3 regions of the Ewingella sp. S1.OA.A_B6 genome follow, and region 3 is predicted to be linked to each of the others. Evidence: predicted binding sites of a transcription regulator. Region 3 holds the regulator's gene; each other region holds the start of a gene.
What was found. The regulator PhoB, encoded in region 3, activates phosphate uptake and scavenging genes when phosphate is short. The targets are predictions, from matches to a motif close to CTGTCATAAAACTGNCNNAT.
Positions count from the first base shown of each region.

Region 1: a site for PhoB is predicted at 4,638-4,657, ahead of ACMV8I_RS15105 (heavy metal response regulator transcription factor). Genes of this name have one in related genera too.
Region 2: a site for PhoB is predicted at 7,591-7,610, ahead of pstS (phosphate ABC transporter substrate-binding protein PstS). Genes of this name have one in related genera too.

Region 1 covers NZ_JBLJFK010000008.1:39,192-49,429, reverse strand. The annotation lists gene ACMV8I_RS15135 (fasciclin domain-containing protein) at 1-109, opposite strand, end outside; gene rhtA (threonine/homoserine exporter RhtA) at 295-1,290, opposite strand; gene ompX (outer membrane protein OmpX) at 1,691-2,221, shown strand; gene ACMV8I_RS15120 (molybdopterin-dependent oxidoreductase) at 2,359-3,123, opposite strand; gene ACMV8I_RS15115 (cytochrome b/b6 domain-containing protein) at 3,116-3,769, opposite strand; gene ACMV8I_RS15110 (hypothetical protein) at 3,917-4,531, opposite strand; gene ACMV8I_RS15105 (heavy metal response regulator transcription factor) at 4,725-5,396, shown strand; gene ACMV8I_RS15100 (heavy metal sensor histidine kinase) at 5,393-6,841, shown strand; gene eptB (kdo(2)-lipid A phosphoethanolamine 7''-transferase) at 7,070-8,734, shown strand; gene cscK (fructokinase) at 8,814-9,758, opposite strand; gene ACMV8I_RS15085 (carbohydrate porin) at 10,010-10,238, shown strand, end outside.
Region 2 covers NZ_JBLJFK010000011.1:94,544-104,781, reverse strand. The annotation lists gene atpA (F0F1 ATP synthase subunit alpha) at 1-293, shown strand, start outside; gene atpG (F0F1 ATP synthase subunit gamma) at 365-1,228, shown strand; gene atpD (F0F1 ATP synthase subunit beta) at 1,261-2,643, shown strand; gene ACMV8I_RS17395 (F0F1 ATP synthase subunit epsilon) at 2,671-3,093, shown strand; gene glmU (bifunctional UDP-N-acetylglucosamine diphosphorylase/glucosamine-1-phosphate N-acetyltransferase GlmU) at 3,366-4,736, shown strand; gene glmS (glutamine--fructose-6-phosphate transaminase (isomerizing)) at 4,869-6,698, shown strand; partial or broken gene rluF (23S rRNA pseudouridine(2604) synthase RluF) at 6,809-7,534, shown strand; gene pstS (phosphate ABC transporter substrate-binding protein PstS) at 7,730-8,770, shown strand; gene pstC (phosphate ABC transporter permease PstC) at 8,865-9,821, shown strand; gene pstA (phosphate ABC transporter permease PstA) at 9,822-10,238, shown strand, end outside.
Region 3 covers NZ_JBLJFK010000002.1:243,997-254,234, forward strand. The annotation lists gene ggt (gamma-glutamyltransferase) at 1-539, shown strand, start outside; gene proY (proline-specific permease ProY) at 733-2,157, opposite strand; gene brnQ (branched-chain amino acid transport system II carrier protein) at 2,304-3,623, opposite strand; gene ACMV8I_RS09390 (cobalamin-independent methionine synthase II family protein) at 4,070-5,173, opposite strand; gene phoR (phosphate regulon sensor histidine kinase PhoR) at 5,417-6,742, opposite strand; gene phoB (phosphate response regulator transcription factor PhoB) at 6,907-7,596, opposite strand; gene sbcD (exonuclease subunit SbcD) at 7,837-9,075, shown strand; gene sbcC (exonuclease subunit SbcC) at 9,072-10,238, shown strand, end outside.

The sequences.
Region 1 (10,238 bases), on a different contig from region 3:
GTAACATTGCAGCTCCGCCGACCATGGTGGTGTCGGACATCATTGCGGCCATTGACGCGCTGCTGAACAGAATTGAAGCACAGATTGCGGTACGGATAAGCGTTTTCATGATGTGATCCTTTTTATTGAATGGGTAAGGTCTTGCCTCACATCAGTACATACGATTCAACATGCGGTTTTGGATGCAGGAAAAAGCAGATATTTTCGAATTAAAATTAAATTATTATTAACTTATTGATTATAATCAATAAAAAACCACGCAAGGTAGCGTGGTTTTCCGTCTGACAGAGAGAATTACTTCCCGGATGGCCGGTTGCCTGCCACTTTTACCGTTTCAAGTTTGATTTTTCGCTGAATCGTCAGGGTAGAGCCCGCAGACGCTGCGATGATTGCCGCCAGTGCCAGCCATTGGGTCCCGTTAAGGTATTCGCCGAGGAAGATAATGCCTGACATGGCCGCCATCGCAGGTTCCATGCTCATCAGCGTACCGAAGGTTTTCGCTGGCAAGCGAGTCATGGCCATCATCTCCAGAGAGTAAGGCACCGCCGAGGTCAACAAAGCGATCAGCAGCCCGAGCGGCAGGATAGACAGGCTGAAAATCGAACTATGTGCCTGAATTGCGCCAATGGGGAAGAAGACCATTGCACCAATTAGCGAGCCTATCGCCGCTGTACCGGGACCATAGCTGCTGCCTGCGCGCTGACCGGCCAGAATGTAGATAGCCCAGCAGGCGCCAGCAAACAGCGCCAGGCAGGCTCCTTTCGGATCGATGCTGTCCGTATCATGGCCGAGAGGCAGCAGGAACCATAACCCGGCCACCGCCAGAATCACCCAGACGAAATCCACTGGGCGACGTGATGAGAACATGGCTACCGCCAGCGGGCCGGTGAATTCGAGGGCCACACCGATACCCAGCGGCACGGTCTGGATTGCCAGATAGAAACTGTAGTTCATGCTGCCGAGTGCCAGCCCATAAATCAGCAGTGCGCGCAGATTGCCGCCGCGTACTTTCATTCTCCACGGACGGAACCACGCCAGCAGGAGCAGGGAGCCAATCCCCAGACGTAATGCGGTAACGCCTTGTGGTCCGACCACCGGAAACAGGGTTTTTGCCAGCGACGCACCGCCCTGCAGGGAAAGCATAGCAATCAGCAACAGCAACACGGCGATGAGCGGAGAGGCGGTTTTTGGTAACACGGGTAGCGCAGGCGTGCCGAAATGCTCTGTATCCGCAGGGTACTTGTCTATAGACGAATCGCCTGTTGATACGTTTTTGTCTAACTTGGTCATCCTTTGCGCCTTAAATGTGATCCCGGTCCGGGGAATTCTTGTGTTTGCAGTGAAATATAAAAACGATGTACACGCGATGATCTACTGTAGAGTGAAAAACAGAGCGGGAAAATCCATAAAAAAGTTTTTTTAGAAAATGATTTTGCAAAAAATAGCTTATTTTTGGTCAAAAAGCGCCCAAAAAATTAAGAATTATCTGCTAAGCGAAGAAAGTTCAATAAGTTTTGCTTATGCAGTAAAAGTTTAAAAATAACATGTAATCAAATGGATAGGGCTAAGTGGAAACTTCTTGTTACACCATTTAGCGCTTTGGACACCTTATACAAGGCAGAGTTTCACGCTGCTTTTTGTTATATTTTGATGGTGAAGTTACTTTTGTTTTCCATTTGAGGTGGTTGTTATGAAAAAAATCGCATGTCTTTCCGCATTAGCTTGCGTAGTAGCACTGGGCGCTTCCAGCGCATTCGCTGACACCAGCACAGTAACCGGTGGTTACGCGCAGGGTGATATGCAAGGCGTTGCTAACAAAGCAAACGGCTTCAACCTGAAATATCGTTTCGAGCAAGACAGCAACCCACTGGGTGTGATCGGTTCTTTCACTTACCTCGAGAAAGATCGTTCTGAAGCTGACAACGGTTACGGCAAAGCACAGTACTACGGCATCACTGCAGGTCCAGCTTACCGTCTGAACGACTGGGCTTCCATCTACGGTGTAGTGGGTGTGGGTTACGGTAAATCTCAGGGCAGCACTGATACCAGCTCTACCGTTCTGCGTGACAAAGCTGGCACCAGCGATTACGGCTTCTCTTACGGCGCGGGTATGCAGTTTAACCCAATCGAAAACGTTGCTCTGGACTTCTCTTACGAGCAGTCTCGCATCCGTAGCGTTGACGTTGGCACCTGGATCGCAGGCGTGGGTTACCGCTTCTAATTATTCGAAAACTGTAGCGCTTTGACGCTGCCTTTCTTTTGGAAAGAAAAGTTTCGAAATTAAAAATCGCCTCTAGGGGCGATTTTTTTATGGTTTCTATTCAGGGTGTTCGGCCAGCCTTGGTATAAAAAGTGGCGTCAGATCCCGCTGTACCAGTTATATCCCTGATCTTCCCAGTAACCACCGGGATATTCGTTGGTAACGAATAGGGCGCCGATATGCTTGGCATTTTTGAAGCCGAGCTTGGTTGGCATGCGTAAACGCAGCGGGTAGCCGAAGTCGGGCGGCAGCGGTTTTCCGCCGAAATCCAGCGCCAGAATGGTTTGTGGGTGCAGCGCAGTCGCCATATCGATGCTGGAGTAATAGCGGTCATCACATTTGAATCCAACGTATTTGGCGGTCAGATCAGCGCCGATATGTTGCAGAAAAGTCTTCAGCGGCACGCCGCTCCACTGGCCTATAGCACTCCAGCCTTCGATACAAATCAGCCGGGTTATCTGGCTCTCTTGCGGCAAACGTTGCAACTGCTCCAGCGTCCACGGCGATTTTTTCTGCACCAGCCCGGAGACTTCCAGCCGGTAGTTAGGAATATCGATCTCAGGCACGTTGTATTCAGGATAATAAGCATTGAAGCGAAACGGCGTGGTGATTTGATCTGCACGGTAAGTTTGCGCCAGTTTTTGCCCGCCAAACAGCCATCCCTGCACCCGGTCATTCCAGCGTGACATGGCCCACAGCACTTTGTCGACTTGATCGCCATCCTGCAAATTACAGCCGGTCAGCATGGATACGGCACCCAGCGTCAGGCCGGAACGCAGCAACAGTCTTCGCTGAATATTCACCAGTTGCTTACGCTGGTCCGGCTCGACGATGATTTTTGGCCGGTTGGCTTTCTCACTCATCAGCACTCTCCTTGATGACCTGTTTTTTACCGCCGGTGATCATGGCAACCAGGGTTTTAGGTACCAGCAACACCATCAATACGTGAACAACCACAAACAGCATCACGCCGCTCATGGCAAAGAAATGGACATAGCGGGCGATGTCGAAACCGCCGAACAGCCACACCAGGCCGCTAAACTGCACCGGTTTCCAGATAGATAGCCCCGAAAGTACCAGCAGTGCGCCGAGTAGAAGTACGCCGACATACATCACTTTCTGCACAGCGTTATATTCCCCGAGCTTGTGCGGCAGTTTTAAGGTCAGCGCCTGAACGACGTCGTGCCAGACAGATTTCGGTGTAAACGGGAAAAAATGACGTTTAAAATGGCCGCTGAGCAGGCCCCATAACAAATAGATCAGTGCATTAGCCGCCAGCAACCACATCACGGCCAGATGCCAGGCGATATTGCCGCCCAGCCAGCCGCCCAACGTGGTGCTCTGAGGGAAGCTGAGGAAATTGAACAGCGGATCGGCGTTATAAATGCCCCAGCCGCTCATCACCATGCCAATCATGGTGAGCAGATTTATCCAGTGACAAAGGCGGACCGGCCACGGGTGAATTTTTCTTTTACGTGGCGGCTTTTTCAAAGCGGATTGATGGCTCACGAGGTCTCTCCTGCGTGGTCAAAAGAAGAAACAAAACGGCGCGAAAGAGGGAGGTCCGCGCCGTTGTGCTTTACTGCTGCCGTTGTGTTTACTGCTAAGAAGCGCCGCCCGTCAAATGTAGACACAGGAGATCTGGCGGCATGCTCTTTACATCGGTGGTGCTATGCCATCTTTACCCGCCGCAATACCACGGGCAACCAGCTGGCCTTTGTCATCTTTCATTGCAAACAGCACGATTTTCACGCCAGGTTTCAGCAGGCTGCGGTCACCCGGTGCCAGCAGAACAACCGGGACGTCATCTGGCACCACGACGGTTTTTTCGGCGTCATGGTATTTCACTGTCAGAGTACGGCCATTGCTGTTAACCAGCTTGCCGACGGTACCGTTGGTCATGGTATTGATTTTACCGTCAGCGGATTCAAACGGATTGAAACCTTCGCCGCTGCCGCGCAGGCTTGGGGCAAAGACGTGAACTTCCAGCGCTTTCAGCGTTCCGTCGGCCTGAGGAACTGCCGCAGTACCGATGAAGCTGTCGGCTTTGATGTCTGAAATTTGACCTTTGGTCACGCTATTGATTTTGGTCTGGTCGGTCAGTTTGACATCCAACTTCTCCCCCTGACGAGTGGTCACCTGTACGGAGGAATCATTCACTGAATCAATGGTTCCGCGGGTGGGTTTGATCACGTTATCAGCGGCGAATGCACCGCTACACATCAGCAGGGAACTCAACAGTAAGCCAGCAAGGTGCGTTGATTTCATCATAGTCACTCTCCATATTTTGCAGGTCAGTCAAGGCTGTGGTGTTGCCACCAAGCGATTTGTGCAGATCTTTGTGTAGATCAAGAATGGACGATAAACCGGAACCTTGAGATGACAACTTGATGACAAAATTGTCATCAAACATAACATACGAAACTGTTAAGCTTCGGGGATGGAATGATTGGATGATGAACGCATGCGGATACTGGTTATTGAAGATGACATCAGCACCGGCGACTACCTGAACAAAGGATTGGGCGAGGCGGGTTATCGTGTGGATCTGGCGCGTAACGGTGCTGACGGTCTTTTTCTGGCGCTGGAAGAGGGCTATGACGCCGTGATCCTCGACGTCATGCTACCCGGACTTGATGGCTGGCAGGTGATGGAAGTGCTGCGCAAAAAAAGTGACGTGCCGGTGTTATTCCTTACCGCGCGTGACGAAGTACAGGACCGCATTCACGGACTGGAGCTGGGCGCTGACGACTACCTGATCAAACCTTTCTCGTTCACGGAACTGGTGCTGCGCATCCGTACGTTACTGCGCCGCCCGACCGCACGCGAGGCTGATACTTTCTCGTTGGCTGACCTGCATCTGGATGTGCTGCGCCGGCGGGTAACGCGCCAGGAGCAAGTGATTGCGCTGACCAATAAAGAATTCATGCTGCTGCATTTACTGATGCGTCGTGAAAGTGAAGTGTTATCCCGTACCATGATTGCTTCACAGGTATGGGATATGAATTTTGACAGCGATACCAACGTAGTGGACGTGGCGGTGAAACGCCTGCGCGCCAAAATTGACCGAACGTTTGATGTCAAACTGATCCATACCGTGCGCGGTATCGGCTACGTTTGCGAAGTGCGCTCATGAGTGCCGCGGCCTCAGTCAAGCCGTCAAAACGCGCCATGTCGCTCACCTTGCGCGCCACGCTCCTGTTTGCTCTGATCGCAGCCCTGGTGGTCAGCGCCGTTGGTTTTTATCTCTATTATTCGATGGAGAAAGAGCTGATCCGTCGCGCTGACTACCAGGTGACCGGCAGAGTGCAATATTTCCGCCATCTGCTGGCCAACGATTTCCCACTGTCGCAGCTGAGCCGCAGCCCCGAGCTGTTCGAGAATATGCTTGGCAATGAGCGGGATATCCTGCAATTCAGTTTGGAAAACCAGCCGCCGATTATTAATGTCAATCCGTCGCGGCTGCCTTTGCCTGACGTCGAACCGGTAGCCGACGGCAATCAACTGTCGCTCAATTCCATCCATCATCTATCGGCAAGCGACGGCACGCCGGTTCGCTTTACCTCGGCAGCGGTGCGCATGCAGGATGGACGCACTGTGGTTATCTCTGCGGCGCATTTCATGGCCGGTGAGGCACAGATGCTGGCGGCTTTTCGCCTGGAAATCATCGGTGCAGTGGTCTTCGCGTATCTTCTGATCGCCGTGCTGGGCTTTGGCGTGATCCGTCGCGGTCTGCTCCCTCTGCGTAAAATGGCTCAGGAAGCCGCAGGGATTCATCCAACCAGCCTTTCAACACGCCTGAGTGCTGAAGATGCCCCGCAGGAGTTGCAGCAGTTGATCCTGTCCTTCAACGCGATGCTCGACCGGCTGGCCGAAGGCTATGAGCGACTGACCCAATTTTCAGCCGATCTGGCGCATGAGATCCGTACGCCGGTAGGTGCATTAATGGGCCATTGTCAGGTGGCGCTCTACCAGACACGCAGCACCGAAGAGTATGAAACCTTGCTGGCTAACAATATGGAGGAGCTGGAGCGCATCTCGCGCATGATCGAGAATATTCTGTTTCTGGCCCGCGCCTCGCATGCCCGCTCAGTACTCAATATTACTCCACTGGCGCTGGCGGCAGAAACCACCCGCGTGGCGGATTATTTCGAAGGGTTGGCGGAGGAGCGCGGCATGCAACTGGTGTGCAAAGGGGAAGGCATGCTGTACGCCGATGCGATCTTATTCCAGCGCGCGCTGAGCAATCTGGTGGCCAATGCTATCCACTATGGCGATGAAAATACGCAGATTTGTGTTCAGGTAGAGCAGGACGGGCAGGGAACGCGGATCCACGTCAACAGTACCGGTGCACCAATACCGGACGGCAAGCGTGAGAAACTGTTCGATCGCTTTTACCGGGCTGATGCCTCGCGCAGCGAAGGGGGAAGCTCCAATGGGCTGGGCTTATCCATCGTGCAGGCCATCATGGCGCTGCATCAGGGGAGTGTTACTGTGCTGAGCCTGGCACACAGTCAAACGCGCTTTACATTATACTTCCCCACCGTGCATGAAGAAAAAACCTCCATTTTTTCTCAATAGGGCTTCAATAAACCGTAAAAACTTACTTTTTTAACTTATTGAAATATAATGATTTCATTAATAATGTTACATTATTGCATTGAATGAAATGATTGAAGCCGAACCAAATGCATGGGTTGCCGGTCAGAATAAGTTATCGACGTGCCATCTACCTCCTGTTTTTGACATCTCGACACGCGCGGGCATTACAACGCACACTGACTTTTAAAAAAGAGTTACATATTACCGATGCATACATTACGCTTACTTTCGCAACAGAAAATTTCTCTGTTTATTGCGCTTTATTTGGGAATTCTGCTTAACCTTCCGATTTTCTTCCGTCGTTTTGGCCAGTTACATTACGATAATGTCTTGTCCATCGCGGTAGAAATGCTCGCCTCATTTGCGCTGGTCTACTTCCTGACATTACTGCTCTCCTTCACCGGTAAAACCGTTTTTCGCGTGCTGGTCAGCCTGATCGTGATCTCGTCGGCAGCGGCCAGTTACTACATGATTATGTTCAACGTCGATATCGGTTACGGCATTCTGGCGGCGGCGCTGGCGTCGGACTCAATCGATCTGTCGAAAGAGTCCATCGGTACGCACTTCGTAGTCTGGACTGTGCTATTCAGCTTGCTGCCGCTGTTGCTACTGTGGGCTAGTAGAATGCCAGGCTCGGCGCTGAAGGAGAGTAAACCGAAAGGCTTGTTGAAGAAGGTGGTTTTGCTGGTGGCTGCAGGTCTGACGTGTTACTTACCGCTGCAACTGATGGGCAAAGTGCAGGATAAACACGATCTGGAGAATAACCGCACGATGGCCAGCTATGGTGGCGTCGTGGCGGGAACGTATTCACCCTCCAACTGGCTCTCCGCGCTGGGATTATTTGCCTATAGCTCCTACAGCAAAGCCGAAGATAATAAAAACCTGTTCGATCCGGCCAAGCACTTCACCTATACCCCGCCAAAAGATGTCAAAGATCTCTACGTGGTGTTTGTTATTGGGGAAAGTGCGCGTCGTGACCATATGGGCCTGTATGGATATGACCGTGATAACACGCCCTATTTGAGCAAAGAGAAAAATCTCGCAGCGTTGCAGGGTTACTCGTGTGACACTTCTACCAAATTATCACTGCGCTGTATGTTCGTACGCGAAGGTGGGGCGTCCGAAGCGCCACAGCGCACGCTGAAAGAAGCCAATGTGTTCTCGGTAATGAAGAGTAATGGCTGGAGTTCAGAGCTTTATTCCATGCAGAGCGAGGCCTGGTTCTATAACAAAACCCGTGTTGATGATTATTCCCTGCGTGAGAATATTGCCTCTGAGAAGCGAAATGCCGGTAAACCGGTGGATGACATGCTGCTGGTCGACGAAATGAAAGACTCAATGGCCAATCACCCTGATGGTAAACATCTGATCATTTTGCACACCAAAGGCTCGCATTACCTCTATTCCGACCGTTATCCGCGTTCATTCGCCAAGTATCAGCCGGAGTGTATGGGCATTGATGACTCTTGTTCGACCCAGGAGATGATTAACGCTTACGATAACTCGTTGCTCTACACTGATTACTTCCTCGAGCAGGTGTTTAACCAACTGCGTGATAAGAATGCCATCGTTTTTTATGCTTCTGACCACGGTGAGTCGATCTCTAAAAGCAAGCATTTCCACGGTACGCCGCGTGATCGCGCACCCGTTGAACAACGCACGGTTCCGATCATGGTGTGGGCGTCAGACAAATTCCTGTCCGATGACCAGAACCGTGCCGGTTTCCAGCAATTGCAAAAACTGGCCGCTGAGAAAAAACCGGTGTTCCACGAGAAGCTGTTTGACTCGATTCTGGGCTGTATCGGTTACACCTCGCCGGACGGTGGGATTGTTGAGCAGCGCAACTGGTGCCATGTGCCTGCTGGTCAGTAGCGTCACCGGGTAAAGTAAAAAGCCAACTAAAAACTGATGCCGCCGTTTCGTCGTTTACCGATGAAACGGCGGCACTGTTTCATCTGAAAGCCTGCAGGCTAAATGCCTCCAGAGCATCGGTATCCGGCAGGGCGGTCATGGCCCCTTTTTCCGTGGTCGCCAGTGCACCACAGCACATCGCCTGGCGTATAATCGCCTGCCAGCGCTCTGAACTATCATCGCCCCCTCGCTGAGCCAAACCAGCCAGCAAACCCGCAACAAAAGCGTCGCCCGCCCCGGTGGTATCAACCGCTTTCACCGCCGGGGCGGCATAGCATTGGAGTGAGGCATCTATTCTCTGATAGACCAACACTCCCTTTTTGCCCTGCGTCACCAGCAACAACTCCGGGTTATAGCGTTGACATAAACGGATTAGCCCTTCTGATTGCAGGACTTCGCCGGTCAAATATTCCAGTTCGTCTTCAGAGACTTTTATCACGTCAGCCATCAACAGCGCCTGATGCAGACATTCGCGCAGCTGCGTCTCATCCGGCCACAGGTCATAACGAATATTTGGGTCAAAACTGACTTTTCCGCCGGCGGTTTTCATTTGTTCCATCGCCAGAAATGCCGTCGTTCGCGACGGTTCAGCGGACAGCGAAATGGAACACAGATGTAAAAACTGGCCCTGTTCGAAAGCGGGAATGTCGGCAGGTTGCAGGAAAAGATCGGCGCTTGGACGCACCATAAACGTGAACGACCGTTCACCGTCAGCGTCATTTTCCACCACGACCGTAGAAGTCCGGTGATAGGGGTCCAGATGCATAAAGTCGATATTTACCGCTTCGTCATGCAGCGTCTGGCTTAGAAAGTGGCCGAAAGGGTCATCCCCCACACGGCCGATAAATGCACTATCCCCGCCAAGACGGCTGATCCCAACTGCCACGTTGGCGGGCGCGCCACCAGGACATTTCAGTAAACGGTCACCTTCTTCCGGGATCAAATCAACAACGGCATCGCCCAATACCCATACCCGATTATTCATGTTCATTCCCTTTGGTCAATTCCTGATAAATGCTGGTTTATAAAGTAGAAGAACCGGTTTAGCTAATCAAGTACAAATGAATTATTAGGATTAGGTGACGATTTGCCAACAAGATCACAATTACAGCATAAGACCAGCGAACTTCGTTGCCTGAATAGCTCATAAATGATTATTGTGTGCAGGAAAACCAGTTTAGCAATTTAGCTAGATAGTTTTCCCATAATAATTAAGCTTCCTCTGGGGAATGAAAAATGATGATGAAACCACGCTATCTGGCTGTTGCTATTGGACTTATTCTTTCAACTGCCGCTCAGGGTGCTGACCCTTCTGCCAGCGCCATCGAAGCGCGGTTTAATGCGCTGGAAAAACGCCTGCAAATGGCGGAAAGCCGTGCCACCAAGGCAGAAGCCCGCGCCACGGATGCAGAACAGAAGGTGACAAAGCTGGAAACACGCACCGCCAGCAATGAACAGCAAACCC
Region 2 (10,238 bases), on a different contig from region 3:
CGCGTAAACAGTTGAACCACGGTCAGAAAGTGACCGAACTGCTGAAACAGAAACAGTACGCGCCAATGTCTATCTCTGCGCAGTCACTGATTATCTTTGCAGCAGAACGTGGTTATCTGGAAGACGTTGACTTGTCTAAAGTGGGTAGCTTTGAAGCTGCGCTGTTGGCTTATGCTGACCGCGAGCACTCAGAGCTTCTGCAACAAATCAACCAAACTGGTGCGTACAACGATGAGATCGAGGGGAAATTCAAAAATATCCTCGATACCTTCAAAGCAACCCAGTCCTGGTAACACTAAGCGGTCCTGCTGCCCTGCTTAATGCAGATAAGCAGCAGGCCGTTTGGTAATGAGGAGAAGCAGAGATGGCCGGCGGAAAAGAGATACGTAGTAAGATCAGCAGCGTGCAAAACACGCAAAAGATCACTAAAGCGATGGAGATGGTCGCCGCCTCCAAAATGCGTAAAACGCAGGATCGCATGGCGGCCAGCCGTCCTTATGCAGAAACTATTCGTGAAGTGATCGGTCACCTCGCGTTAGGTAATCTGGAATACAAGCACCCGTACCTGGATGAGCGTGAAATTAAGCGCGTCGGGTATCTGGTGGTGTCTACCGACCGTGGTCTTTGTGGTGGTTTGAACATTAACCTGTTCAAAAAACTGCTGTCAGAGATGAAAGGCTGGTCCGAAAAAGGTGTTGAGGTCGACTTAGCCCTGATTGGTTCCAAAGCAACCTCTTTCTTCAGTTCCGTGGGTGCCAATGTTGTTGCCCAGGTCACTGGCATGGGAGATAACCCTTCTCTGTCAGAGTTGATCGGACCGGTGAAAGTGATGTTGCAGGCTTTCGACGAAGGTCGTTTAGACAAGCTATGTGTTGTCAGCAATAAATTCGTCAATACCATGTCTCAGGAGCCACGCATCGTTCAGCTGTTACCTCTGCCACCGGCAGAAGATAGCGAGCTGGCGAAAAAGTCCTGGGATTACCTGTATGAGCCAGACCCTAAAGCACTGCTGGATACTCTCTTGCGGCGCTATGTGGAGTCTCAGGTTTATCAGGGCGTCGTAGAAAACCTGGCCAGCGAACAGGCCGCGCGAATGGTAGCGATGAAAGCCGCAACCGATAACGGCGGCAGCCTGATCAAAGAGCTGCAGTTGGTTTACAACAAAGCTCGTCAGGCCAGCATCACTCAGGAACTCACCGAGATCGTCGGGGGAGCCTCCGCGGTTTAAGCTAGGTTTACGAATTACGTAGAGGATTCAAGATGGCTACTGGAAAGATTATCCAGGTAATCGGCGCCGTGGTGGACGTCGAGTTCCCTCAGGATGCAGTACCGCATGTGTACAATGCTCTTGAGGTAGAAAACGGTACCTCCACATTGGTGCTGGAAGTTCAGCAACAACTAGGCGGCGGTGTTGTTCGTTGTATCGCAATGGGTACCTCAGACGGCCTGCGTCGCGGTTTGAAAGTGAATAATCTGGAACACCCAATTGAAGTACCAGTGGGTGTAGCAACACTGGGTCGTATCATGAACGTATTGGGCGAACCAATCGACATGAAAGGCCCTATCGGCGAAGAAGAACGTCGTGGGATCCACCGTCCAGCCCCTTCTTACGAAGAGCTGGCAAACTCCCAGGAATTGCTGGAAACCGGTATCAAAGTTATGGACCTGATGTGCCCGTTCGCTAAGGGCGGTAAAGTCGGTCTGTTCGGTGGTGCGGGTGTGGGTAAAACGGTAAACATGATGGAGTTGATCCGTAACATCGCGATCGAACACTCCGGCTATTCCGTGTTTGCAGGCGTGGGTGAACGTACTCGTGAGGGTAACGACTTCTACCACGAAATGACTGAGTCCAACGTTATCGACAAAGTTTCCCTGGTTTATGGCCAGATGAACGAACCACCAGGCAACCGCCTGCGTGTTGCACTGACTGGCCTGACCATGGCGGAGAAATTCCGTGATGAAGGTCGTGACGTGCTGCTGTTCATTGACAACATCTACCGTTATACCTTGGCAGGTACTGAGGTGTCAGCACTTCTGGGCCGTATGCCATCAGCGGTAGGCTACCAGCCAACGTTGGCGGAAGAGATGGGCGTTCTGCAAGAACGTATCACCTCAACCAAAAGTGGTTCCATCACTTCCGTACAGGCCGTTTACGTCCCTGCGGATGACTTGACTGACCCCTCTCCAGCCACCACTTTCGCCCACTTGGACGCGACCGTGGTACTGAGCCGTCAGATCGCGTCACTGGGTATTTACCCGGCTGTGGATCCACTGGACTCCACCAGCCGTCAGTTGGATCCACTGGTTGTTGGTCAGGAACACTATGATGTGGCTCGTGGCGTGCAGTCTATTTTGCAACGCTACAAGGAACTGAAAGACATCATCGCGATTTTGGGTATGGACGAGCTGTCAGAAGACGACAAGCTGGCTGTATCACGTGCGCGTAAGATCGAACGCTTCCTGTCCCAGCCGTTCTTCGTGGCCGAAGTCTTTACCGGTTCTCCGGGCAAGTTCGTATCGCTGAAAGATACCATTCGTGGTTTCAAAGGCATTATGGACGGCGACTACGATCACCTGCCTGAACAAGCGTTCTACATGGTTGGCGCCATTGAAGAAGCAGTGGAAAAAGCCAAGAAACTGTAACGCTAGTTTGTTGTGAGAGAGGATGACATGGCTGAAAAAGCTTACCATCTGGATGTAGTCAGTGCGGAAAAGAGAATGTTTTCCGGCATGGTGCAAAAGATCCAGGTGACGGGTAGCGAAGGCGAACTGGGTATTTTCCCGGGGCATGCTCCGCTGCTCACCGCCATCAAGCCTGGCATGGTGCGCATTGTTAAAGAACACGGTGAAGAAGAGTATATCTATCTCTCCGGCGGCATCCTTGAGGTGCAACCGAGCGCTACGACCGTGTTAGCTGACACTGCAATCCGTGGGCAAGACCTCGACGAAGCACGCGCGCTTGAAGCTAAGCGTAAAGCTGAGGAACACATCAGTGGTTCTCACGGCGATGTCGACTACGCTCAGGCTTCTGCTGAACTGGCTAAAGCGATCGCGAAACTTCGTGTTATCGAGTTAATCAGAAAAACGATGTAACGACATCAGTTGAAAAGGCGACCTTAGGGTCGCTTTTTTTTTACCTTTAAAAAAGCCCTATTTTCATCCCTATTCTCATGACATTGACCCGTATTAAATGAAATACTAGCAACCAAAGTAGATGCTTTGTGTTCGATTTACTCGCTATAGCCCATGAAGTGTTCATCCCTTGTGGGCTAAGGCTTGCAGGCGGTTTTTGATGCGAAATATGTAGTAATCCTGTTAGCTAACAGGTTACTTTTGTCCCTCAAATTGGATTTGTCAGGTTACCTATGTCTAACAGCGCACTGAGTGTTGTGATCCTTGCCGCAGGCAAGGGAACTCGCATGTATTCCAACCTTCCTAAAGTTCTTCATTCATTGGCCGGTAAACCGATGGTTCAACACGTTATTGATGCGGCTACTCAGGTTGGCGCGAAGAACGTGCATCTGGTCTATGGCCACGGTGGCGATTTACTGAAGAAAAATCTGGCAGGCAGTGATCTGAACTGGGTATTACAGGCGGAACAGTTGGGTACCGGCCATGCGATGCAGCAGGCGGCGCCTTACTTTGCTGATGATGAAGACGTACTGATGCTTTATGGCGACGTGCCGCTGATCAGCGTTGAAACGCTGGAAACGCTGCTCAAAGCGAAACCGGAAGATGGCATTGGTTTACTGACGGTTGTTCTGGATAACCCGACCGGCTATGGCCGTATCGTACGTGAAAATGGCGCGGTGACGGGTATTATCGAGCAAAAAGATGCCAGTCAGGAACAGCTTAAAATTCAAGAAATTAATACAGGTATCCTGGTCGCCAACGGTGCGTCATTCAAACGCTGGCTGAATCAGCTCAACAACAATAATGCACAGGGTGAATATTACATCACTGACATTATTGCTATGGCACATGCCGAAGGGCATCAGATTGCTACCGTTCATCCGGCGCGTAATAGTGAAGTTGATGGCGTGAACAACCGCCTGCAACTTTCCCGCCTGGAGCGCGTTTATCAGAGCGAGCAAGCCGAACGGTTGCTGCTTGCTGGTGTGATGTTGCTTGATCCGGCACGTTTTGACCTGCGCGGTGAACTTTCCCACGGCATTGATGTGCAAATTGATGTCAACGTGATCATCGAAGGTCATGTGACGCTCGGTAATAGGGTCAAAATTGGCGCAGGCTGCGTGATTAAAAACTGTGTGATCGGCGATGACTGCGAAGTCAGCCCCTACAGCGTCTTTGAAGATGCCGTGTTGGACAACGGTTGTACGGTCGGGCCATTCGCCCGCCTGCGTCCTGGCGCTGAGCTGGCAGAAGGTGCTCACGTGGGCAATTTCGTTGAAATCAAAAAATCGCGTCTGGGCAAAAACTCTAAAGCGGGTCACCTTTCCTACCTCGGCGACGCTGAGATTGGCGATAACGTGAATATCGGCGCGGGTACCATCACTTGTAACTACGATGGTGTGAATAAACACAAGACCGTCATCGGCAACGACGTTTTCGTGGGTTCTGATACCCAACTGGTGGCGCCGGTGACACTGGGCAACAACGTGACAATAGCTGCGGGTACCACGGTAACTCGCGACGTTCCCGACAACGGCCTGTTGCTGAGTCGCGTGCCGCAGGTACATAAACCTGATTGGCAAAAACCAGTGAAGAAAAAATAAGCATTACATAATAATCCCCAACTTCTACAAGGCTCGGGGAACCGCAGGTACACCAGAAAATGGGGCTTGCGGATAAATCAGGTCAGGCTTCAAACAAGATCTGTTAACAGATCTTAAATAGGAATAAAACTGATGTGTGGAATTGTTGGCGCAGTAGCGCAACGTGATATTGCAGAAATTCTGTTGGAAGGGTTACGCCGCCTCGAGTACCGCGGTTATGATTCGGCCGGTCTGGCCGTAATTGATGAGCAGGGAAAAATGGGGCGCTTGCGTCGTCTGGGTAAAGTCCAGATGCTGGCTGACGCGTTGGATCAACATCCCCTGCACGGTGGCACCGGTATTGCTCACACCCGCTGGGCAACGCACGGCGAACCTTCTGAAGCGAATGCGCATCCGCATGTGTCTGATTATATAGCTGTTGTGCATAACGGTATTATCGAAAACCACGAACCACTGCGGGAGTTGTTGATCGAACGCGGTTACCGTTTTGACTCCGAAACGGACACCGAAGTCATTGCGCATCTGGTGCATTGGGAACAACTTCAGGGCGGCACGCTGCTGGAAGTGGTTCAGCGCGTCATCCCGCAACTGCGTGGCGCCTACGGTGCCGTGGTGATGGACAGCCGTGACCCCAGTGTTCTGGTTGCTGCGCGTTCTGGTAGCCCGCTGGTGATTGGCCGTGGCGTAGGTGAAAACTTCATTGCTTCCGACCAACTGGCACTCTTGCCTGTCACCCGTCGTTTCCTGTTTCTGGAAGAAGGCGATGTGGCGGAAGTGAAACGTCGTTCAGTCAGCGTGTATGACAAAAATGGTCATGCAGTTGAACGCGAAGAAATTGAATCCAAAGTGCAGTATGACGCCGGTGATAAAGGCGAATACCGTCACTATATGCAGAAAGAAATCTACGAACAGCCTTTGGCGATCAAAAATACCCTGGAAGGACGTTTCAGCCACGGTGAAGTGAACCTGAGTGAGCTGGGCGAAAAGGCTGACGATATTTTGTCGCGCGTTCAGCACATCCAGATCATCGCCTGCGGTACGTCTTACAACTCTGGCATGGTAGCGCGCTACTGGTTTGAGTCTCTGGCCGGTATGCCGTGTGATGTGGAAATCGCCTCTGAATTTCGCTATCGCAAATCCGCTGTTCGCCCCGGCAGTTTGATCATCACGTTGTCGCAGTCTGGCGAAACCGCAGACACACTGGCAGCGCTGCGCCTGTCTAAAGAACTGGGATATCTTGGTTCTCTGGCGGTATGTAACGTTGCTGGCTCTTCTCTGGTACGTGAATCCGATATGGCATTGATGACCAAAGCGGGCACCGAAATCGGTGTGGCGTCGACTAAAGCGTTCACCACGCAATTGACCGTTCTGCTGATGCTGGTGGCACGTATGGGCCGTCTGAAAGGCATGGCGCCGCAGGTCGAGCACGACATCGTTCATGCACTTCAGGCTTTGCCTGCGCGTATTGAGCAGATGCTGTCGCTGGATAAGACCATCGAATCTCTGGCTGAAGGTTTCTCTGACAAGCATCATGCATTGTTCCTCGGTCGCGGTGATCAATACCCGATCGCGATGGAAGGCGCGCTGAAGCTGAAAGAGATTTCCTATATTCATGCAGAAGCCTATGCGGCCGGCGAGCTGAAACACGGCCCGCTGGCATTGATCGATGCTGATATGCCGGTGATCGTGATTGCGCCAAACAACGAACTGCTGGAAAAGCTGAAGTCGAATATCGAAGAAGTGCGCGCTCGTGGCGGCCTGCTGTATGTCTTTGCCGATCAGAACGCCGGTTTCACCGACAGCGAAGGCATGAAGATCATTCAGCTGCCGCATGTCGAAGAAATTGTCGCACCGATTTTCTACACCGTTCCATTGCAGCTGTTGTCCTACTATGTGGCGCTGATTAAGGGCACCGACGTCGATCAGCCGCGTAACCTGGCGAAGTCTGTGACGGTAGAGTAAAACTCTCAGCGGTATCACAAAGCCTCTAAGCGCCCTCCGTGGGCGCTTTATTTTTTCTGCGCTGCCAGTGGATAAGGTATAGTCCGCCTTTTACGAAGGTGCTCTGCTGAATGCTGACCAATTCATCCATTCGAATTAATAAATACATTAGCGATAGCGGCATCTGTTCCCGTCGTGATGCCGATCGTTACGTTGAGCAGGGAACGGTTTTCATTAACGACAAACAGGCTGGATTTGGCGATCAGGTATTTGCCGGAGATGCGGTGAAAGTGAATGGACAGCTTATTGGGCCGCGTGATGAAGAAGGCCTGGTGTTAATGGCACTCAATAAGCCTGTTGGTATTATTACGACGATGGAAGAGGGAGAGCGGGATAACATCAGTGGGCTGATTAACCACAGCAAACGCATTTTCCCTATCGGACGTTTAGATAAAGACTCGCAGGGGCTGATTTTACTGACTAATCACGGCGATTTGGTCAACAAAATCCTGCGTGCCGGCAACGATCACGAAAAAGAGTACGTGGTCACGGTTAACAAGCCGGTGACTGACGAATTTATTATCGGTCTGGGTGCGGGTGTGCCAATGTTAGGTACGGTGACCAAAGCATGCAAAGTGGAGAAAGAATCGGACTTTGTGTTTCGTATTACGCTGGTGCAGGGGCTTAATCGTCAAATACGCCGCATGTCTAAGCATTTTGGCTATGAAGTGACCCGGCTTGAACGCATACGCATCATGAACATCAGTCTGGAAGGATTGCCGCCGGGAGAATCGCGGGATTTGAACGCTCAAGAACTGCTTGAGTTATTTAAACGCATTGAAAATTCTGTGTCCGAATAATAGCCGGCAAAATAGTGTAGATAAATAAGCCCGCCCTGCCTGAATTGTGACGTTTGTCATAAAACTGTCATATAAAGTACATTTCACTGTCACCTAACTGTCCTATTTTCCTCCTGTGCCAAACACTTTATAAATCTCGACCTGGGTCGAATATCTTTGCTCGAACAAATAAGAAACCACTAGGAGTGGAACATGAAATTGATGCGTAACACCGTCGCCGGTATTGTGGCAGCGACTTTCTCCCTCACAGCAATGTCTGCTTTCGCTGCTAGTAATTTGACTGGCGCTGGCGGTACTTTCCCTGCTCCTGTCTATGCCAAATGGGCTGATGCTTACCAGAAGTCGACCGGCAACCAGGTGAACTACCAGGGCATCGGTTCTTCCGGTGGCGTAAAACAGATCATCGCAAAAACGGTCGACTTCGGTGCATCTGATGCGCCAATGAAAGAAGAAGACCTGAATAAAAACGGCCTGTTCCAGTTCCCTACTGTGATCGGTGGCGTGGTACTGGCTGTAAATCTGCCGGGTATCAAATCCGGTCAGCTGACGCTGGATGGCGCAACGTTGGGTGATATCTACCTCGGCAAAATTAAAAAGTGGAACGATGCGGCGATTGCTAAATTGAACCCCGGCGTGAAACTGCCAGATACCAACATTGCGGTTGTGCGCCGTGCTGATGGTTCAGGCACCTCTTTCGTGTTCACCAGCTACCTGGCTAAAGTCAGTCCTGAGTGGAAAGAAAAAATCGGTGCTGGTTCAACCGTTAACTGGCCAACGGGTCTGGGCGGTAAAGGTAATGACGGCGTTGCAGCATTTGTACAGCGTCTGCCTGGTTCAATTGGTTATGTCGAATATGCTTACGCTAAACAAAACAGCCTGGCTTACACCAAACTGGTTGATGCAGATGGTAAAGCGATTGCCCCGACTGAAGCATCCTTCAGCGCAGCGGCTAAAGGCGCTGACTGGAAAAGAACCTTCGCTCAGGACCTGACCAATCAGAAAGGTGATAACGCGTGGCCAATCAGCTCCACCACCTTCATCCTGATTTACAAAAACCAGCAAGATGCAGCGAAAGGCACTGAAGTGCTGAAGTTCTTCGACTGGGCTTACAAAAATGGCAACAAGCTGACGACCGATCTGGATTACGCAGCACTGCCTGAGTCCGTGGTTGAACAAATTCGTGCAGCCTGGAAAACCAACATTAAAGACAGTAATGGCAAAGCACTCTACTAGGATCTGACCTCCCGTCTGATATAGAGTACAAGTCTTCTGCTTCATTCCCTCTCCACCCGGAGAGGGAATTAAATCTGAATTAAAAGAGAGTGGTATGGCTGAATACAAGCCGTCTATCAAAGCACCAAGTAAAAACGGTGACATCATTTTCGGCGCAGTGGTTAAGCTGGCTGCGCTGATTGTGCTATTGCTACTGGGCGGTATTATCGTCTCGCTGTTTATTGCTTCGTTACCCAGCATTGAAAAATTTGGTTTTTCTTTTCTGTGGAGCAAAACCTGGGACGCCCCGAACGAGCAATTCGGTGCGCTGGTGCCTATTTACGGTACGGTCGTCACCTCGATTATCGCCTTGCTGATTGCAGTACCTGTCAGCTTTGGTATCGCACTGTTCCTGACTGAACTGGCGCCAAACTGGCTGCGTCGCCCGTTGGGTATTGCCATTGAACTGTTGGCGGCTATTCCCAGCATCGTTTATGGCATGTGGGGTCTGTTCGTTTTTGCCCCGCTGTTTGCTACCTATTTCCAGACCCCAGTCGGTGATGTGCTGTCCGGTATCCCGATTGTCGGCGCGCTGTTTGCCGGTCCGGGTTTTGGTATCGGTATTCTGGCTGCTGGCGTGATCCTTGCCATCATGATCATCCCGTATATTGCTTCCGTCATGCGTGACGTGTTTGAGCAGACGCCGGTGATGATGAAAGAGTCGGCTTACGGCATCGGTTGTACGACGTGGGAAGTTATCTGGCGAATCGTGTTACCGTTCACCAAAAATGGCGTCATCGGTGGCATTATGCTGGGTCTTGGTCGCGCACTGGGTGAAACCATGGCGGTGACCTTTATCATCGGTAACACCTACCAGCTCGACAGCGCCTCACTCTATATGCCGGGCAACAGTATTACTTCGGCGCTGGCCAACGAATTCGCTGAAGCCGAAGCCGGTCTTCATACCGCTGCGCTGATGGAGCTGGGGCTTATCCTGTTTGTGATCACCTTTATCGTATTGGCCCTGTCCAAAGTGATGATCCTTCGTCTTGCTAAGAAAGAGGGCCGCTAAATGACGACGATGGAAATGCAAAGTAACCAGGCTCTTTTAGAGTCTCGCCGCAAACGTCAGGCCTGGCGCCGTCAGAAAAACCGTCTGGCGCTGCTACTGTCGATGGCAACCATGGCTTTTGGCTTGTTCTGGCTGGTATGGATCCTGTTTACCACGGTAGTGAAAGGCGTCGATGGCATGTCGCTGGCGCTTTTTACCGAAAACACACCGCCACCGAATACCGCAGGCGGCGGGTTGGCGAACGCTATTGCGGGCAGCGGTTTATTGATTTTATGGTCTACGGTGATTGGTACTCCGCTCGGCGTTCTGGCGGGTGTGTATCTGGCAGAATATGGCCGTAAATCCTGGTTTGCCGAAGCGGTCCGCTTCATCAATGACATTCTGCTTTCCGCACCGTCGATTGTTGTTGGCCTGTTT
Region 3 (10,238 bases):
TCTTCCTCAATGACGAAATGGATGATTTCACCGTAAAAGTTGGCGAAAAAAATCTCTATGGTCTGGTACAAGGCAGCCGAAATTCTATCGCCCCCGGTAAGCGCCCACTCTCTTCCATGAGCCCGAGTTTAGTGACTAAAGATGGCAAAATATTTATGGTTCTCGGATCGCCGGGCGGTTCGCGCATCATCACTATTACTCTGCAAACGGCGATTAACGTGATTGATTACGGAATGCCGCCACAGGAGGCCGTAGACGCACCGCGCATTCATCATCAGTGGTTGCCGAACGAAGTCTATTACGAGCAGCGCGGTGTCTCTGCAGACAGCCTGAGTATTCTGGCTAAAATGGGATACAAAATGGTCGAACAGACCCCGTGGGGTGCGGCTGAGCTGATTTTAGTGGGATTACCGGGAGCAGCAGGCGTAACGTCCGCCAACTCAGGCAATGATTCGGCGGTATCCGGGAAAGTGCGCGAAGGTTATCTGTATGGCGCGAATGATGTTCGACGCCCAGCCGGTGCGGCTATCGGCTATTAACCTTCATCCTTCCAGCTGTCTCTGCGTTGGCTGCCTTCATTCACCCCGGTCATATGCTGATGTATGCTCCCGGGGTTCACTCAGTTGCCGCCCTGATACAACTCGAATGATTTTGGTTAACTATAATTAATAGAAAGCCCCCGATATCGCAATGATATCGGGGGCTTTTCTTTACCCAAAGGTAAGTACTTGCTTACGCCTGATTACTTAGCGCCAGTGCTTCTTTCTTACGATCGTTACGCAGCTTAAATACATAACCGACCAGCAGCACGACCACCCACACCAGACCAACATATAGTGATATGCGAGTATCCGGGAAGTAACCGATCAGTCCGATGATAAATACCAGGAAAATAATGCCGAATACTGAGGTGTACACGCCGCCGCGTAGCGGGAACTCCAGCTCTTTAACCTGCTGTTTATTGAGTTTTCGACGAAAACCAATCTGTGAGAACAGGATCATAATCCACACCCAGACGGTGGCAAACGTCGCCAGAGATGCTATCACCAGAAATACGTTGGACGGCATGATGTAGTTGAGATAAACCGCAATCAGCAACGCGCCCATCATCACCAAAACCGTAACCCACGGCGTCCCCAAACGTGACACTTTGCTGAACATTTTAGGCGCCTGTCCCTGCTTTGCCATCCCGTGCAGCATACGGCCAACGCCGAACACATCACTGTTAATCGCAGAAAGAGAAGCAGTAATGACCACAAAATTTAGAATGCCTGCCGCTGCAGTGATACCCATATGCTGGAAAGTCAGCACGAACGGACTGCCCTGCGTCCCTACCTGATTCCACGGGAAAATCGACATAATCACAAACAGCGTACCCACGTAGAACACCAGAATACGCAGCGGAACGGAGTTGATGGCTTTAGGAATCGACTTCTTCGGATCCTCAGCTTCACCGGCTGTAATGCCAATGATTTCAATACCACCGTAGGCAAACATCACCAGTTGCAACGACAGTATCGTGCCCATGATTCCCTGACTGAAGAACCCACCATGACTCCACAAGTTGTGAATACCGGTGGCCTGCCCGCCGTTGCCAATGCCCCAGAAAATAATACCAAAGCCCGCCACAATCATGATGATGATAGTCAGCACTTTGAAGAAGGAGAACCAGAACTCCAGCTCACCGAAGACCTTCACACTCACCAGGTTGATAGCACCAATGATCAGCACGACGCTGAGCACCCAGGTCCACTGCGGGACATCCGGGAACCAGACGCCCATATAGATACCAAACGCTGTCACATCGGCAATCGCCACAATCAGGATTTCAAAACAGTAGGTCCAGCCGGTGATATAACCCGCCATCGGCCCGAGATAGTCCTGCGCATAACGCGAAAAGGAACCGCTCTGAGGATTGTTAACCGACATCTCACCCAGAGCGCGCATGATGATGAACGCGATAATCCCACCGACCAGGTACGCCAGAAGAACACTGGGACCGGCCATTCTTATCGCTTCGGCCGAACCATAAAACAATCCTGTCCCGATGGCCGAACCGAGCGCCATAAAACGGATATGCCGCGTGGTCAAACCGCGCTTTAGCTTATTCGCTGGCGGTTCTTTCCCAACCGACGTTTGTTCAACTGATTGCTGCATGTGAATTAATCCAATGTCTATTTTCATCAAAATAATGGGCGGCTTTACTCAAACCAATGAAAAAGCCACGGAAGGGTTCCCGTGGCCTGTTTGGCGAAAATCAATTATATGATCTAAACATCACTTACGTGAAGCCTCGACGCCAATCACTGATGTACGGTAACACTGCGTTGGCCACTGGCTTTGTCATAGATCCCGACCAATACCATCATCACCAGTGATGGGGGTAGCCATGCCAGCCCCTGAGCCGACAGCGGAAGATGCGAGGTCCAGGCGGGCATAATATCAACCAGTGCGGAGGCTTTTACACCGTCAAGGATGCCAAACAAGAAGCTGACCAGCATCACCGGTGCCACGATGCGGGTAGTGCTATTCCACCAGCGCAGTGTGAAGCTCAGGACCACCAGCACAATACACGGCGGGTAAATCGCCGTCAGCACCGGAATCGAAATCTGAATCAGGTGGCTGAGGCCCAGATTTGATACGAGCATTGAGAACAGGCCCAGAATGAACACCAGCGACTTATACGAAAGTGGCAGATATTGTGCGAAGAACTCGGCGCAAGCACACGTCAGGCCAACCGCCGTCACCATGCAGGCGACGAATATCAGGGCTGCCAGGAAGAAGCTGCCGACACCGCCAAAAGTATGTTCGACATAGGCATGCAGGATCACGGCACCGTTGGTAGCATCCGGCACCAGTGAAGCACTGCTTTCACCCAGTTTAAACAGGCTCAGATAAACCAGCATGAGGCCCATACCGGCAATCAAACCCGCCAGCACGGTATACCGGGTAAGCAATTTTGCATCTGTGACGCCGCGCGAACGCGCCGCATTGACAATGACAATACCAAACACCATGGCACCCAAGGTATCCATAGTCAGATAGCCATTCACAAATCCGCTGGAGAACGGTACCGCCTGATAGGTCTCCGTCGCAGGAATACTGTGACCCGCAGGCCACAACACGGCGGCAATCCCCAGCACGCCCAGCGCGACTATTTTCAACGGCGCAAGAAAGTGCCCAACGGTATCCAGTAATTTTCCCGGATAGAGCGAAATGCCAATCACCAGCGCAAAATAGATCACGCTATAAATGAACAAGGGCAAAGGCGTATCACCGGTCAGTGGCGCGATACCGACTTCAAAAGAAACAGTCGCGGTGCGCGGCGTAGCGAATAGCGGGCCGACGGCAAGATAGCAGACCGTCGCCAGCAGTAAACCGGCGGTGCGGCCAATCGGTGTACTCAGGGCGTCAATTCCCCCCCCGACGCGGGCCAGCGCAACGACGGTTATGACAGGAAGGCCCACCGCCGTTGCCATAAAGCCGGCAGCAGCCCACCAAACTTCGTGCCCAGCCTGTAAACCAACCATCGGAGGGAAAATGATGTTTCCTGCACCGACGAATAAAGCGAAGGTCATAAAACCCAGCGCCAGAATATCTTTGCTTGCTAAACGAGTACTCATGATGGGTGTCGTGATACCTGTTCGAATGAATAAAAGTAACCAGTGCTGGCACCCTGCTCTTTCATCATGAAGATAATACCGTGAGGTACGGCCATTAACGCCAATGTGAGGCAGGAAGAAGCTTAAAACGCCTGATGATATGCAGAAAAAGATGTTGTTATATGCAGGGAGTATCGAGCGACAGCGGGAGCTACGGTAAACGTTTATAGTGCAAAAAGGCAAGCCGTGATCTAAAAAGCAGAAGTTTCAACTATATAATTATTAAAAAGCAGTAATAACCACTAAATAAGCGTTAAAACACATCACATGATATGTATGATTTATAAACAATAAGAAGCACAAGATATGCACGACTGATGCTAAAAGTGCGTGAAACCACCAGATTAAGGTCATTTCACGCACGTTTATAAAGTGTTAAGAGAAGGTTAATCTCCTGATTTTGCAGCTCACCAAATACGTGCAGCGATATCCACAACTAATTTCAGCTTTTCCCACTGCTGTTCTTCACTCAGGCTGTTGCCCTCTTCCGTTGATGCAAAACCGCACTGCGGGCTGAGGCAAATCTGGCTGATATCAATAAATTTGGCCGCTTCCATTAGACGGTTTTCCACCGTTTTCGCCAGCTCCAATTCGCCTGACTTGGTGGTGATCAAGCCCAGCACCGCCTGCTGGTGGCCCGGCTTGATGAAACGTAAGGGTTCAAATCCACCGGAGCGTTCGTTGTCATACTCCAGGAAGAAAGCATCAATATTCACGCCACCAAACAGAATTTCTGCCACCGGTTCATAGCCCCCTTCGGAGATCCAGGTGGAGCGGAAATTACCGCGACACACGTGCAGGCCAATCACCAAATCATCCGGCTTACCGGCAATGGCTTTATTGAGCACATCAGCGTAAGTACGCGCCAACGCTTCAGGTGAGTCCCCCCGCTCACGGATTTGCTTCTTCTGATCTTCGGAACAGAGATAAGCCCACACGGTGTCATCGAGTTGCAAATAACGGCATCCGGCATCATAGAACGCCTGGATAGCATCACGGTAAACTTGTGCCAGATCGTCAAAATACTGCGCCAGATCGGGATAGACCTCTTTACTGATCGCATCACGGCCACCACGGAAATGCATCACACTCGGGCTGGGAATGGTCATTTTTGGCGTGGCGGAACCGCTGATGCTTTTTAGAAAGCGGAAATCCTCCAGCATTGGGTGATCGCTGAACCCAAGCTTGCCGGTGACTTTGATACCCCGCGCCTTGGTCTGCACACCGTTGAACTGGATCCCCTGCACTGCTTCGTAGCCGTCCACGCCGTCCAGCCCCTCGAAGAAATCGAAATGCCACCAGGCACGGCGAAACTCGCCGTCAGTCACGACGTGCAAACCGGCTGCCCTTTGCAGCTCAACTACCCGACGAATCTCGGTATCTTCTACCGCCCGCAGCTGGACGGCATTAATTTCACCGGTCTCAAATTGCTTGCGCGCTTGTTTAAGGGCCGCCGGGCGTAAAAAACTGCCAACGACGTCAGCACGGAACGGAGGGGTTATACGTTGCATGAAAATCTCCTGAAATAGGCACCCCGCCGCTGGCGAAGAGCATATGATTTACAAAGTGAATAATTACCCAAAGTCACATAAAGCCATCCAGATGGCTAAACTTCTTTGAGGCCATCCTGTCATGCAAAGGTTTCACCGACAAACGAGGAATTTTCATGGGACGTGAAGGAAATTCATGACGGAGATGTGATTCGTACGAGCGAAAGATAGCAAGCTGCTCTGCTCGGACAGCAGCTTGCCAGGTTAATCCGGGTGCTTTACCCGACTTTCGCGAATTTGGCCAATCGGAACAATCAGCCGCTGCGGCAGAGTGAACATAAAGCGGGTGCCGGTGCCCACTTCACTGATGATACCCAGCTTGGCGCTGTGATGGCTGAGCGCATGTTTGACGATCGCCAGCCCCAGGCCGCTGCCACCGGTCTGGCGCGAACGGGCCTTGTCTACGCGATAAAAACGCTCAGTCAGACGCGGCAAATGTTGCGGTGCGATGCCAGGTCCGTTATCACTGACCTGAAACTGCGCGCCCAGAGGCGTCTGCTGCCAACTGATTTCAATCCGCGTGCCCGTTGGCGTATGGTTAACTGAGTTATAGACCAGATTCGACACCGCACTACGCAGTTGATCTTCATTGCCAAACACCTGCAACTTGTCATTGACGCGAAATACAATCTCATGGCGCCCGCTGCTTAGCGTCTGCACTTCCCGCTCAAGCATGCCCAGCATCAGCGGCATATCAACCCGCTCATTAAGATCGATGTTAGTCGCGGCCTCAATACGTGACAACGTCAGCAGTTGCTTCACCAGCCCGTCCATGCGGCGGGTCTGTTCCTGCATGGTATCCAGCGCTTTGGTGCGGAAAGGCTCTTCAAGTTTGGCGTCTTCCATCATCTCGAGATAGCCCTGCAACACCGTCAACGGCGTGCGCAGTTCATGGCTAACGTTGGCGAAGAAGTTACGTCGGGCGCCTTCGAGCTGACGCATCTGGGTCACATCGCGCGCTACCATCAGCAACTGTCCTTCAGAATAGGGCATGACGCGAAATTCAACGTAGTGATCATTATTGAGCTGCAGATTCAGTGCACGGTCAAATTCGCGGGCCTGCACCCAGGCGCGGAATTCAGGATAACGCAGCAGGTTGAAAATATGCTGACCGTTATCTTCCGGCCAGCGAAAGCCGAGCAGCTCCTGCGCCAGACCATTACACCAGAAAATATTGCCCTCTTCGGTTGCCAATACGACCGCATCAGGCAGGGATTCTGCACCACTGCGAAAACGCTTAATCAGTTGCCCAAGTTCGCGCCGCCGACGCCGGTTGCGCATTTGCATCTGGTTGAGGCCATAAAACAGCGGCTCCCAGCTCCAGCGTCCATTGGGCGGGGTAATGCTGCGATCGAGCCAAAGCCAGTGAGAGAGTTTAAGCTGGTTATAGTAATTCCAACCCAGCGCCGCCAAAACCGATGCAAAAAGCAGCCATCCGAAATGGCCGAAGAATATACCGATGATCAATGCTGGCAAGCAGAACAGAAACAGTTCACCGGCCAGTCGATTCCAGGACAGACGTTCTAACACACAGATTCTCCGCTATAACTAAGTCAAACCAGTATGCTAGATACCCCAAATAATTCGAGTTGCAGAAAGGAGGCAAATAAAGAAATCCCGATGAGCTTACTTAAGTAAGTGATTCGGGTGACTGAGCGCAGCCAACGCATCTGCAACTTGAAGTATGACGGGTATCAGTAGCGCGTTGAGAAACGGTAACCGGTTCCGCGCACGGTTTGAATCATCCGGTCGTGCCCGCTGCTTTCCAACGCTTTGCGCAGCCGACGAATATGGACGTCCACCGTGCGGTCTTCTACATACACGTTAGTGCCCCAAACGTTATTGAGCAACTGTTCGCGGCTGTAAACGCGTTCTGAATGCGTCATAAAAAAGTGCAGTAATTTAAATTCTGTTGGCCCCATGTCGAGCGCCTGTTCGTTAGCCATCACGCGGTGTGAGGACGGGTCAAGGATCAGGCCCTGCATGTCGATGACGTCTTCCACTGCCATCGGAGAAATGCGGCGCATCACGGCTTTAATGCGCGCGACCAGCTCTTTCGGTGAGAAGGGTTTGGTTATGTAATCGTCAGCACCCACTTCCAGCCCACGCACCCGGTCTTCTTCTTCGCCGCGCGCCGTTAACATCATGACAGGAATTTCACGCGTTAAAGCTTCGCGCTTGAGATGCTTGATAAATTGAATGCCGGAACCGCCCGGTAGCATCCAGTCGAGCAAGATAAGCTCGGGAAAAGGTTCAATCAACCGGGCGATCGCCGAGTCGAAATCTTCCGCTTCAATGGCCTGATAGCCATTCTGTTCCAGTACGAAGCAGACCATTTCACGGATCGGAGCTTCATCTTCAACCACTAATATACGTCTAGCCATCGTAGATCCTGCCAATAGGTTAGCGATCAATTGTTTGATTGCGGAGGCATTATGCGTCAGTTTTGTGACGTTTTTATGACTAAAAAGCATGAAATAACCCCGGCAACCGAACTAAGTGTAGTTAAGCCGTCATTATTACGTCATGTCACTGAAATGTGCCTGATTTAACGGGGACACTCGCACCCGCTGGCGTTTATACTTTGCGGCAATACGTCCGGCACACTTCACCACGGGAGTTTCATGCGCCTGATCCATACCTCAGACTGGCACCTTGGTCAGTATTTTTTCACTAAAAGCCGCGCCGCCGAGCATCAGGAATTTTTACGCTGGCTGACGGAACAGGTGGAAAATCATCAGGTTGACGCGGTGATTGTCGCCGGAGACATTTTCGATACCGGTTCGCCACCGAGTTATGCCCGTGAATTATATAACCGCTTTGTGGTGGAGTTACAGCGTACCGGCTGTCAGCTGATTGTGCTGGCCGGAAATCACGACTCCGTCGCCACACTCAATGAATCACGCGAACTGCTCTCCTGCCTCAACACACGGGTCATTGCCACCGTAGGCGAGGATTTATCGCAGCAAATTTTAGTGCTGAATCAGCGCGACGGTACGCCCGGCGCAGTGCTGTGCGCCATTCCATTTTTGCGCCCGCGTGACCTCATCGCCAGTCAGGCCGGGCAGTCCGGCAGCGATAAACAGCTGGCCTTACAGGAAGCCATTGCCGCGCACTACGATGCACTGTATCAGGCTGCGCTGGCCGAGCGTAAACGCCTCGGCGTGCCGGTGCCGATCATCGCTACCGGCCATCTAACTACCGTCGGTGTCAGCACCTCAGATTCAGTACGTGACATCTATATCGGCACGCTCGACGCCTTCCCCGCGCAGGCTTTTCCGCCGGTTGATTACGTGGCGCTGGGTCATATTCACCGCGCCCAGTGCGTGGCAAAAACCGAACACATCCGTTACAGCGGCTCACCGATTGCACTGAGCTTTGACGAACTGAGCAAAGTAAAAAGCGTCTACTTACTTGATTTCGATGGCGCAACGCTCAATTCCGTCGACACTCTGGAAATTCCGCAATTTCAGCCGATGAAGATGATTAAGGGGCCGCTGGCTGACATCGAACAGCAGTTAAAACAGTTTGCCGGTGCCGATACCGGCAAGCCGGTATGGCTCGATATTGAAGTCGCCACTCAGGATTATCTCAGTGACATTCAAAGACGCATTCAGGCACTGACCGCGGAACTTCCGGTGGAAGTGGTGCTGCTGCGACGCAGCAAAGAGCAGCGGATTAACAGCATCGAACAGCAGGAAAAAGAAACCCTCAGCGAACTGAGCGTCAGCGAAGTGTTTGAACGACGCCTGGCACAGGAAACCGATCCCGACGAACACCGTCAGGCGCGGATGCGCACGCTGTTCGCGCAGGTTGTTGAGCAGGTCACCAGCGAGCAATCGGTTGGGGAGAGCACACCATGAAAATCCTCAGCCTGCGGTTGAAAAACCTGAATTCGCTGGAAGGTGAATGGAAAATCGACTTCACCGCCGAACCCTTTGCCAGCAACGGCTTATTCGCCATTACCGGCCCGACCGGCGCGGGTAAAACTACGCTGCTCGACGCCATCTGCCTGGCGCTTTATCACCAGACGCCGCGCCTGAATGTTTCGCCGACGCAAAACGAGCTCATGACCCGCCACACAGCAGAATCGCTGGCCGAGGTAGAGTTCGAAGTCAAAGGCATTGGCTACCGCGCTTTCTGGAGTCAGCGCCGCGCCAAAAATTCGCCAGAGGGCAACTTGCAGGCGCCAAAAGTGGAGCTGGCATTATTAGCCGACGGCAAAATTTTGGCTGACAAAGTGCGCGACAAGCTCGACGCTATCGCCCAACTGACCGGACTGGACTTTGGCCGTTTCACCAAATCAATGATGCTGTCGCAGGGACAGTTTGCCGCTTTCCTCAATGCCGATGCCAACGACCGCGCCGAACTGCTGGAGGAACTGACCGGCACTGAGATCTACGGCCATCTGTCAGAACAGATATTCGAGCAACATAAGCAAGCGAAGAATCAGCTCGACGGTTTACACCAGCGCATGGCCGGTATTGAATTGCTGAGCCAAGAACAACGTCAGACGCGGGAAGCCGAGCTGAGCGGACTGAATGCGCAGGAAATCAGTCTCAGCCAACAGGCACAACAACGCCAGCGGGACCTCAATTGGCTGCAACAATGGCAGCAGATACAACAAAAACATCTGCACTCTCAGCAGCAACTGGCAGCGGCAGAACAGGAAACGGCTCAGGCCGCGCCGCTACTGCAACAGCTGGCACGCAGCGAACCGGCTGAAAAGCTGCGTCCGCGACTCCTCGAACGCCAGCGCTGCCAAAAAGAAACGCAGGATCTTCAGCAACTGATTTCGCAACTGATTCAACAGCAGGAACAACAGCTTGCGCAGATGACGCCGCTGAACCGGACACTGGAACAGGCGCAGACCATCCGCCAGAAACAGGCCGAAGAGCAGCGTCAACAGGAAACGTTAATTGAAGAGAAAGTGCGTCCGCTGGATAACGACATCGCCCAGTGGCGTAAAACGCAGGCGGACACGCAGCAAGCGCTGAATGACGTTCAGAAACAGGTCAAAGAGCAA